DNA from 2 places in the Streptomyces sp. QH1-20 genome. Region 2 is predicted to be linked to the other one. Evidence: riboswitches for the same ligand, from Rfam matches in the RefSeq annotation. Region 2 holds a riboswitch; the other holds the start of a gene.
What was found. Region 2 has a riboswitch for cobalamin ahead of AB8O64_RS01620 (hypothetical protein). Riboswitches for the same ligand answer to the same signal wherever they lie in the genome.

Region 1 (5,364 bases), 1.7 Mb from region 2:
GGCACGATCACCAGATCCGCGTCGGCCAGCTCCTCCGGGCGGTCCACGAAGCGCACGATCACGCCCGGCTCCGCGGCCAGCGCGTCCACGTCCGTGAAGTTCGACATCAGCGGCACCGCGCACACCGCGACGCGCAGCACGTCCGCGCCGTGCGGCGGGGCCACCACCGACTCGCGCACCGCGCCGCGCATCGAGACCCGCAGACCGTCCTCCTCGTCGATGCCGAGGCCGTGCGCGAACGGCAGCACGCCCACGGTCGGCCGGCCGGTGAGGTCCCGCAGCATGTCCAGGCCCGGCTCCAGGAGCGTCACATCGCCCCGGAACTTGTTGACCATGTAGCCCGCGATGTGCGCCTGGTCCTCGCGGGACAGCAACGCCGTCGTACCGAAGAAGGACGCGAAGACCCCGCCCCGGTCGATGTCGCCGACCACGACGACCGGCAGCCGCGCCGCCCGGGCGATGCCCATGTTGACGATGTCCGTGCGGCGCAGATTGATCTCGGCGGGGCTGCCGGCGCCCTCACAGATCACCGCGTCGTGCGTACGCCGCAGTTCCTCCAGACACTCCGTCACCGTCCCGAGCAGCGCCTCCCGCCGCCCGCCGTACAGCGAAGCACCCGACGACTCCCCGGGGCCCCCAGGCCCCCCGAAGTACCCGCGCGCGCTGAGTTCGCCCACCGGCTTGCCCAGCAGCACCACCTGGCTGCTGCGGTCGCTGCCGGGCTTGAGGAGCACGGGGTTCATCAGGGCGCTGGGCTCGACGCGGGCGGCGGCGGCCTGCATGGCCTGCGCCCGGCCGATCTCGGCGCCCTCGCGCGTCACGAACGAGTTCAGCGACATGTTCTGCGCCTTGAAGGGCGCGACCTTGACGCCCTGGCGGACCAGCCACCGGCAGATCCCCGCCGTGACCACGCTCTTGCCCGCGTCCGAGGTGGTCCCGGCCACCAGCAGGCCCCCGCCCAGCGGGCCCGTGGGCCCGCTCCTGTCCGCTGTCACCGGTTCCTCCTGTGCTGCGTCGGAGCTATGACCCGTTGTGTGATCCGTAGTGCTGTCCGTACGGCCGGGACGGCCGCCGGAAGTCTGCCCAGGGCGCGGCCGGTCGGCGCACCGCTCGTGGAGCGCGTCGCGGCCCGCGCGCCGGTGACGGCGTACCGCCCGGCGATCGCCACCCCGAGGGCCAGCAGCGACACCCGGCGCGAGAGCCGTACCGCGCGCTCGATGTCGGCCGCCCGGACCGGGCGCAGCTCCGCGCCCAGGACGGGGCGGTGTTCGACGCGGCCCGCGTAGGCGAGGGTGCCGCCCAGCCGCACGCCGAGCGCACCGGCGAAGGCGGCCTCGACGGGACCGGCGTTGGGGCTGGGGTGCCGGGCGGCGTCACGCCGGGCCACCCGCCAGGCGCCGCGCGGGTCGGGGCCGGCCAGGACGGCGAGGGCGGCGGTGAGCCGGGCGCCGGGCCAGCCGACGACGTCGTCGAGCCGGGCCGAGGCCCAGCCGAACCGCCGGTAGCGCGCGGACTTGTGGCCGACCATCGCGTCCAGGGTGTTGACCGCGCGGAAGCCGACGAGGCCGGGCACACCGCCGAGGGCGCCCCAGACGAGGGCGCCCACCACGGCGTCGGAGGTGTTCTCGGCGACGGACTCGACGACCGCCCGCGCGATCTGCTGCGCGTCCAGCGCCTGCGGGTCACGGCCGCACAGATGCGGCAGCCGCTCCCGGGCGACGTCCAGGTCCCCGGCGGCCAGGGCGCCGCCGATGGCCCGGGCCTCACGGCCCAGGGACGTGCCGCCGAGCACGGCCCAGGTGGCGGCGGCGGTCAGCGCGACCTGCGCGCGGGGGGAGTTCCGTACGGCACGGGTCAGCAGCCCGGCGGCCGCGGCGGTGCCGCCCGCGCACACCAGGGTGTGCAGGGCGCCGTAGCCGCGGTGGTCGCGCCACAGCCGTCGCTCGACGCCCTGCGCGGCGCGCCCGAAGGCGGCCACGGGGTGGCCGCGGCGGGGGTCGCCCACGAGGAGGTCGCCGAGAAAGCCGAGCGCGGCACCGGACGCGAAACCGACGTGATCGGCACGCATCGGATCAGACCGCCGTCATGCCTCGGAGGGGTGCACGGAAGACGGAGGGAGGGGGTGTGGGGCGGCAGCCGGGCATCGCGATGTGTCCTCACTCAGGGTCCGCGCCCTGGTTCGACGTGACCGGCGACCAGAGTCTCCTGGCTCCCGGATCGGCGCTGCCCCCGGTCTTCCAGCTCGCTTCGACGAGCCGTGACCCCTATGGACCCACGGGGTGGGGGAGCGCTCCCCGGTGACAGTGGCGGGACCGCGCCGGACTCGCACCGGCTTCCTCTTGCTGTCGCCGTTTGGCCCCGGAAGTCCACCACGGCCCGGGAACGGCCGTCAACTCACGTTTGACCTGCGGCCATGGCCGCCCCGGGCCGTGGGTGGACTGTCGTGCGCGGACGATCAGGCGACGATGAGGTAGATGCCGTACGCGACGGCCGCCGCGCACAGCGCGAAGCAGGCGTACGCGCCGGTGCGCGCCACCGCGGTCGGCGCGGTGGCGGTTGCCGCCGCACCGGCGGCGCCGTCCCGCGTGCCCTGGGGCTTGCGGGACGTGCCGACGATGCCGAGGGTGAAGACGCCCACCATCGCGACGGTGACGACGAGGCTGACGCCGAAGACCTGGCCGAGGGATGCCCAGTCGATGTTCATTGCGTACTTCCTTAAGGCTGGCTGGTCCGGCGTCAGCCGGTCGCGGCGGCCGGGGTGCGCTCGGGCTCACGGGGAGCCGTGGCGGCCTGAGCCGGGACGAACCCGGCCGGCGGCGGGGCGACGGCCTGGAGGGCGGTGGTGACGACACCGGCGGGCTCGGCGACCTGGCCGTCGAGCTCGTTGACGTTGTCGTGCGTCACGGGCTTGCGGCGCGAGGCCAGCCAGATCGCGCCACAGGCGGCGACGGCGAGCACGGCGACCGTGGCGACGCCCCAGTCGCCCTGGTCGGCAAGGAGAGCGGCACCGGCGCCGACGAGGCCGGCGGCCGGGAGGGTCAGACCCCAGGCGGCGATCATGCGGCCCGCGGTGGACCAGCGCACCACGCCGCCCTTGCGGCCCATGCCCGCGCCCATGACGGCGCCGGAGCAGACCTGGGTGGTGGAGAGCGCGAAGCCGATGTGGGAGGAGGCCAGGATGGTGACGGCGGCGCCGGTCTGGGCGGCGAAGCCCTGCGGCGGCTGGATGTCGGCGAGGCCCTTGCCCAGGGTGCGGATGATGCGCCAGCCGCCGAGGTAGGTGCCGAGCGCGATGGCGATGCCGGCCGAGGCGATGACCCACATCGGCGGGTCGGCGTCCGCGCCCAGCGCGCCGCCGGAAATCAGGGCGAGGGTGATGATGCCCATGGTCTTCTGGGCGTCGTTGGTGCCGTGGGCCAGGGAGACCAGGGCGGCCGAGGCGATCTGCCCGGCGCGGTAACCCTTGGCGCTGGCCTCGGGGTCGGTGTCGCGCGCCAGACGGTAGGTCAGCCGGGTCGCCAGCACGGTCGCCAGGCCGGCCACGACCGGGGCGACGACGGCGGGGATGAGGACCTTCATGACGACGGCGTCACCGTGGACGGCGTCCGTGCCCACCGAGGCGATGGTCGCGCCGATCAGGCCGCCGAACAGCGCGTGCGAGGAGCTGGAGGGAAGGCCCGCGAGCCAGGTGAGCAGGTTCCAGACGATCGCGCCGACCAGTCCGGCGAAGATGATCTCCGGCCGGATGCCTGATTCGTCGACGATGCCCTTGGAGATCGTCGCCGCGACCTCCACGGACAGGAACGCGCCGACGAGATTCAGCACGGCCGACATGGCCACCGCGGTCTTGGGCTTGAGCGCCCCGGTGGAGATGGTGGTGGCCATGGCGTTGGCCGTGTCGTGGAAGCCGTTCGTGAAGTCGAACACCAAGGCCGTGACGATCACGATCCCGATGAGAAGCGTGATGTTTTCCATTCACCCAGGCAATCAGCTCGATGGTCAGGTACGCGGCGACCGTAGGGACCCTGGGTGAACGGAAGGTGAACTGGAACGGACCGAGCAGTGACGCCAACCGGAGGCGGATAACGATGACAGCGACCGAAGACCGGATAGCCGACCCCGGGGAGATCCCGCGGACATGGGCGGACGTGGTCTCCACGGCCCGTCGCACCACCTCGGAGGGGCTGGTGGTGGGCACCTCCGGCAACGTCTCCGCCCGGGTGGGCGATGTTGTTCTTGTCACTCCCTCAGGAGTCCCCTACGACCGGCTCGGCCCCGACGACGCCGTCGGCGTCGACCTCGACGGCCGCCGGGTCCTCGGCGAGCTGACCCCCACCAGCGAACTGCCCATGCACCTCGCTGTCTACCGCGCCACCGACGCCCGGGCGATCGTGCACACCCACGCCGTCCACGCCACCGCCGTCTCCACCCTCGTCGACGAGCTGCCGCTGGTCCACTACATGGCGGCGGCCCTCGGCGGACCGGTCCGGGTCGCCCCCTACGCCCTCTACGGCACCGAGGAACTGGCCGGGCACCTCCTGGCCGCCCTCGACGGACGCACCGGAGCCCTGCTGCGCAACCACGGCACGGTCACCTACGGCAGCACCCTCGACCAGGCGTACGACCGCACGGCCCAGCTGGAATGGATGTGCCGCCTCTGGCTGACCGCCGCCACCGTCCCCGGCCACACCCCGACGCTGCTGACCGGAGCCCAGGTGGCCGAGGTCGCCGAGAAGCTCCGCGGCTACGGACAGCGCTGACCCGCGCCCCGGCGTCCCCGACCGGGTCGCCCCCGCCCACTGGCCGGGGACGCCGGGGCCCCACACACTGGAAGGGATGCGCCCGCGTACAGCGGCGGCCCCTCTCCGCACGGCCGCCACGACCGTACTCGGTGCCGGAGCGGCCGCCCTGGCGGCCGGACGGTACGCGAGCGACGCCGCCCTCAAGCCCGCGCCGGGCCGCCCGCCGCCCGGCGAACCACGGCTGACGGTGCACGCCACCGGTGACGGCACGGTCACCCTCACCCGCAGCCTCGCCAGCGAGCGCCCCGGGACGTACGGACTGGTCGCGCGCGGCCTGCACGCCGTCGTCGGCCCCGTCGTCGGGGACGAGCACCCCGCCGACTGCGTCGTACGCCGCCTGGAGCGCGTCGACCACGGCATGGTGCTGCCGGGCACGCGCGCGTGGCTCACCCCGCAGGTCTACTCCGGCAACCCGCGCGACGCCCTCGGCTTCGACCACGCCGACGTCGAGGTGCCCGGCGAGCTCGGGCCGCTGCCCGCCTGGTTCGTGCCCGGCCCCCGCGACACCTGGGTGATCACCGTGCACGGCATCGGCGCCACCCGCGAGCACCCCATGGTCGTC
Region 2 (5,364 bases):
CGCCGATGAGGCCGAGGAGCACGGAGCGGAACGCCCACACCGTCATGGCGAAGGTCACCAGGAGCAGGGACCCGATGACGATCGGCAGCTTCTGCTTCTGGTGCTCGGGGTAGTCGGCGTAGCGGGCGACGTCCCCGGTCACCGCGGTCCGGGCGCCGGTCACCTGGCCGACGGTGGCCGGTACGTACGTCCCGCGGAGGCGTTCGAGGGATGTCTGCGCCGCGTCGGAGCTCACGTGGTGCGGTACGGGCAGTTCCAGGAGGCTGACGCGCCGGTCGGGTGAGGTGCGCAGTTCCGCCGTGCCGGTGAGGGCCGGGTCGGCTTCGGCGCGGCGGGCGAGTTCGCGCAGCGCGCCGGTCACTTCGTCGGCGAGGGCGGGCTCAGCGCGTACGACGACCTGGTGCATGGACTTCAGTTCCGGGAAGGCGTGGTTCAGCCGGTCGTACGTCTGCATGGCGGGGATGGAGCGGGAGTGGGTCTCGCGGCCCATGTCGGTCAGTTCGAGGTCCAGCAGCGGGGCGGCCAGGGCGAGTGTCGCGAGGACGGCGACGGTCAGGGTGGCGGCCGGACGCCTGCTCGTGGCGCGCAGGACGGCCCCGGTGAGGCGACCGGCACCGCCCTTCGGCTGCCGGGGGTGCTTCGGCTGTGCGGTCCCGCTCCCGGCCGCGCGGGCGGCCTTGCGCAGCGCGCGGCGCTCCGCCCGCTCACCGAACGTGGCCAGCAGCGCGGGCAGCACGGTGAGCGAGCTGACCACGGCGACCAGGGTGACGACGATCGCGCCCGTGGCGATCGAGGAGAAGATGACGTCGTCCACCAGGTACAGCGTCGCGCTGGAGACGGCGACGGCGAGCCCGGAGAGCACGACGGCCCGTCCGGAGGTGGCCGCGGCGAGTTCCACCACGGCCTGCGAGCTGAGCCGGCCGCCCGCCCGGGCGCGTTCCTCCCGTTCGCGCTTGAGGTAGAAGAGGGTGTAGTCGACGCCGACGGCCAGGCCGATCAGCAGGATGACGTTGGTGCCGACGCCCGCGTCGGGGAAGGCGTGCGAGGCCAGCATGGACAGGCCGATGGCGGCGGCGATCGAGGAGAGTGCCAGCAGCAGCGGCACGGTGGCCATCGCCACGGAGCGGAAGACGAACAGCAGGGTGATCAGGGTGACGGGCAGCGCGATGATCTCCGTGCGGGAGAGGTCGTCGCCGCGCAGCTTCTCGACGCCCTTGCTGATGGAGGGGCTGCCGGTTTCCTCCACGCGCAGTGCGGGGTGTGCGGCCCGCACCGCGGCGGTCTGCGCCCGCAGCGGTGCGACGTGCTTCTTGCCGTCGAGCTCGGGGCCCTTCATGGTCACATCGACCCGGACCGCTCTGCCGTCGGCCGAGCGCACGGGCGCGCCCACGGAGGCGACTTCGGGAAGTTTCCGCATCCGGGCGGTGATGTCCCGGGCGGCGGTGTCCGCGGCGGTCCGGTCGAGCGTGTCCGTGCCGGGCTTCGCGGTGATCAGCACGCGCTCCACGGGCTTCTGGTGCAGTCCGCCCCCGGCCGCCATGGCCTCCGCCCGGCCCGCTTCACCGACGCGGAAATCCTCACTGGTGGCGGCGTTGGCGCCCACCGAGATCCCGGCGCCGAGACACAGGGCGACGAACAGGAACCAGCCGCCTATCGCGCGCCACGGGTGCCCGGCACTCCAACGGGCCATACGTACAGGGAAGGTCGTCATGGTGTCCATGCTGGTCGCCGGGGTGCCGCTGCCATGAGCCTCGACCGGTTGAACTTCGTGTCCACCGGTCGGTGGACACGAGGGGTCGCCCCCAGCCCCCTTCGCCCCAAGTCCCTTTCCCTCACACCCCGGTGGGGTCGTCAGGCCCCCTGTCGCACACGCGTCCGCCCCTTTACTCTGGAGGCGCAGTCGGTTCGCGCTGTCCGCCTGGCAGCCGCGTCGTAAGAGGGAACCCGGTGGGAGTCCGGGACTGCCCCGCAACGGTGAGTGGGAACGAACGTCGTCATCGGCACCGGTCCGGGAGAACGGGTCCGGGAAGCGACGGCCGGTAGGTGCGAGGTAGGTCGCGTGCGACCTCGCAGGCCCACGAGTCCGAAACCTGCCCACTGCGCGCGTGCGGCCCGCACGCGCTGATCGCGGTGGCCTCGAGGGTGGGCCGGCGGGTGCAGGTGGGCATCGTGCTCGTGCCGGGCGGCGTCCGCTGTTCCTTCGCGTGCCCTCAGCGGTCCCGGGATCCCGGCGACGCGCGAAGGAGTGCCCTGGTGACCGATGTCCCTCGCCGCCCTCCCCCCAGGCCGCCTCGGTGACGTCCTCCGGGCAAGGGGGCGCCCCCGTCCCGCCCTCCCGTACGGCGGTCGGCACGGCGCCGCAGACCGATCGAGCCGTCGTCGACGCGCGGCCCGTGCTCCGCGTTCCGTGTGCACGGGACGGGCGGACCTTCTCGGGGGTGTGCCACGGCACCCTCGGGGAGCTGTTCCAGGGGCCGCTCCGACACGAGGGCGAGCAACGCATCGCGCTCGTCTCCTTCCCCGTCGACCGGCACTCCTGGGTGCATTTCACCCGGGGTGCCGGCCCTCCGGGGGCCTTGCCGGCCGGGGAGAAGACGGCGCGGGCCGCCGGGCTGTTCCTGGAGCGCTACGGCCTGACCCTGCCGCCGGGCCGGTGGAGTGCCCATTCCGACCTGCGCGTCGGCGTGGGCATGGCCAGCTCCACCGCCGACATCGTGGCGACGCTGCGCTGTCTGTTCCGGATCTTCTCGCTGCCCTACGACCCGCGTGCGGTGATCGAGGTGCTGTCCGCGATCGAACGCGCGGACAGTGTCTTCCTCGACGAGTTCGCGCTGTATCTCAGTGACCGGCACCGTGTCGTCCGCCGCATGGGAACCGCCATCGCCTTCCACACCGCGTTCATCACGGAGGCCGGCACCGTCGACACGGCCGCGGTGACCCCGCTGCTGCTGCGGCACTACCTGCGGCGGTCAGCGGACTACGAGCGCTGCCTGACCGATCTCCTCAAGGGCTTCTCGGCAGCCGATCCCGCGGCTGTCGCCCGTTCGGCGACGACCAGCGCCGCTCTTTCCCAGGAGGTGCTGCCCAAAGCCACGTTCGAGACCGTGCTGGCACACCGCGAGGAGTTCGGGGCGGACGGTGTGTTCGTCGCGCACACCGGCTGCCTCGTCGGCTATCTCTTCGCCCGCCGCCCCTCCCCCGCGCTCAAGGACGAACTGTCCGGCTTCTTCCACACGCTCGGCCACCAGTGCTCATTCGCCCAAGGAGGCTACGGGTGATACACGCCCATATCGCCGACGCTCTCAAGTCCCCGCACCTGATCCGACTGTCCGACGGCATGGTCCTGGCCCGCTTCGAATCCATGAAGATCTACTCCGCGCTCGCCGCGGTGCGCCGACTGCTCGACCGGGGCACGGTCCGGCCCGGGCAGACCCTCGTCGACAGCTCCAGCGGAATCTACGCCCAGGCACTGGCGCTGGCCTGTCACCGCTACGGCATGCGCTGCCACATCGTCGCGTCCACCACCGTCGACGCCACCACCCGCGCCCAGTTGGAGATCCTCGGCGCCACCGTCGAGCAGGTCGCCCCGTCGAAGAACCTCGCACTCGACCAGGAGCTGCGCGTGGCGCGGGTGCGGCAGATCCTGGCGGAGCGTCCCGACGTCCACTGGATGCGTCAGTACCACGACGACATCCACTATCTGGGATACCGGGAGTTCGCGGACATCGTCGCCACCGCGCTCCCGGACCGGCCGCTGACCGTCGTCGGGGGGATCGGGTCGGGCGCCTCCACGGGCGGGCTGGTCGAGCATCTGCGCCGGCGTGATCCGTCGGTCCGTCTGATCGGTCTGCAGCCCTTCGGGAGCGTCACCTTCGGCAGTGAGGACCACCACGATCCGGAGGCCATCATCGCCGGCATCGGCTCCTCGATCGTCTTCGACAACGTCCGCCACCATCTGTACGACGCGATCCACTGGATGGACTTCCAGCACGCCATGGCGGGGGCCGTGGCGCTGCTGCGCGAGCACGCGGTGTTCGCCGGCCTGTCCACGGGCGCCGCCTACCTCGCCGCCTCCTGGGAGGCGCGCCGCTGCCCCGGCCGGCTCCATCTGGTGATCGGGGCCGACACCGGTCACCGCTACGTCGAGCGGGTCTTCGCCCGGCACCGCGAGGCCCTGGACACCGCCGCGCTCGGCCCGGCCGAGATCACGTCGCCGGCGGACCTGTCCATGCCCTGGTCGACGATGGCCTGGAACCGCAGCCCCGCACCGGGCCGGCAGAAGGAGCTCGCATCGTGACGGTGGTCTCCCTGGAAGCCCTCACTTTCGGCCTGGGGCACCTGGTCCGGGCCGCCGACGCGCTCGGCGAGCGGATCCGGCTGCTGACCCGCGACCCGCTCGTCTACGCGCACGAACTGCGGCAGCTGCCGGACGGGGCCCTCGACGTGGTCGAGATCGACACCTTCGACGTGGAGGCCGTGGCCGCGGACCTCGCCCGCCTCCCGGGGCTGCGGGGGCTCATCAGCTCGACCGACACCTGGACGCTGGTCGGTGCCGAGCTGACGGCCCGCTTCCGGCTGCCCGGCCTGGACGCCGCCGTGCTGGAGCTGACGCGGGACAAGGCAAGGGTGCGCAATCTGCTCCACGAGGCGGGCCTGACGAGGGGCCGGGCAGTGGAGGCCGGAGCCCTGGGGGCCGACGCCGACTACCCGCGTCGGCTGGGGAAGGAGGTGGGCTTCCCCGCCGTCCTGAAGGACACCGCCGGAACCGGCAGCCAGAACGTCTGGCTCGCCCGGGACTTACCGGAGCTCGAAGAGGCCCTGCGCGAGGCCGGCGGGCGGCGGCTGACCGGCCGCCTCTTCGCGGAGCCGTACTTCTCCGGGCCTCTCTACAGCGCCGAGACACTCACCTGGGAGGGGCGGACCAGGCTGCTGGGCGTCTCCAGCCGGTTGATGTCGCACGAGCCGCACTTCCGTGAGGAGATCACCGCGTTCCCCGTCGCCTTCCCCGAGCCGCAACGCCTGTCGCTGGAGAAGTGGCTGGGCGAGATCCTCGCGGCAGTGGGGTACACCGACCGGTTTGCCCACGTCGAGTTCGCCCTCACCGTGACGGGCCCGGAGATCATCGAGATCAATCCTCGGATCGGCGGTGCTCTCGTCGCGGAGGGCATGTGCCGGGCTCTCGGCTGCAATGTGTACGAGGCGATGGTGGAGGCCTCTCTCGGCCGTCGCCCCCGCCTCATCGACGCGGAGCTGCCGGGCGGCCCGGCGGTCGCGTTCGTACTCGGATACCCGGAACGCGCAGGGGTGTTCACGGGTGTGACGGGCCTCGACCGGCTGGAGGACATGCCGGGGTCGCCCGCCTGG

Region 1: linked by a shared signal. The riboswitch ahead of AB8O64_RS08865 (cobalamin biosynthesis protein) and the one ahead of AB8O64_RS01620 (hypothetical protein) in region 2 are both predicted to bind cobalamin.

Annotation. Positions count from the first base shown of each region.
Region 1 is NZ_CP166299.1:1,987,144-1,992,507, reverse strand. It holds gene AB8O64_RS08870 (cobyric acid synthase) at 1-962, opposite strand, end outside; gene AB8O64_RS08865 (cobalamin biosynthesis protein) at 992-2,068, opposite strand; cobalamin riboswitch at 2,199-2,341, opposite strand; gene AB8O64_RS08860 (hypothetical protein) at 2,456-2,704, opposite strand; gene AB8O64_RS08855 (anion permease) at 2,737-3,975, opposite strand; gene AB8O64_RS08850 (class II aldolase/adducin family protein) at 4,089-4,760, shown strand; gene AB8O64_RS08845 (alpha/beta hydrolase family protein) at 4,837-5,364, shown strand, end outside.
Region 2 is NZ_CP166299.1:328,895-334,258, forward strand. It holds gene AB8O64_RS01615 (MMPL family transporter) at 1-1,711, opposite strand, end outside; cobalamin riboswitch at 1,885-2,113, shown strand; gene AB8O64_RS01620 (hypothetical protein) at 2,295-3,278, shown strand; gene AB8O64_RS01625 (cysteine synthase family protein) at 3,275-4,297, shown strand; gene AB8O64_RS01630 (ATP-grasp domain-containing protein) at 4,294-5,364, shown strand, end outside.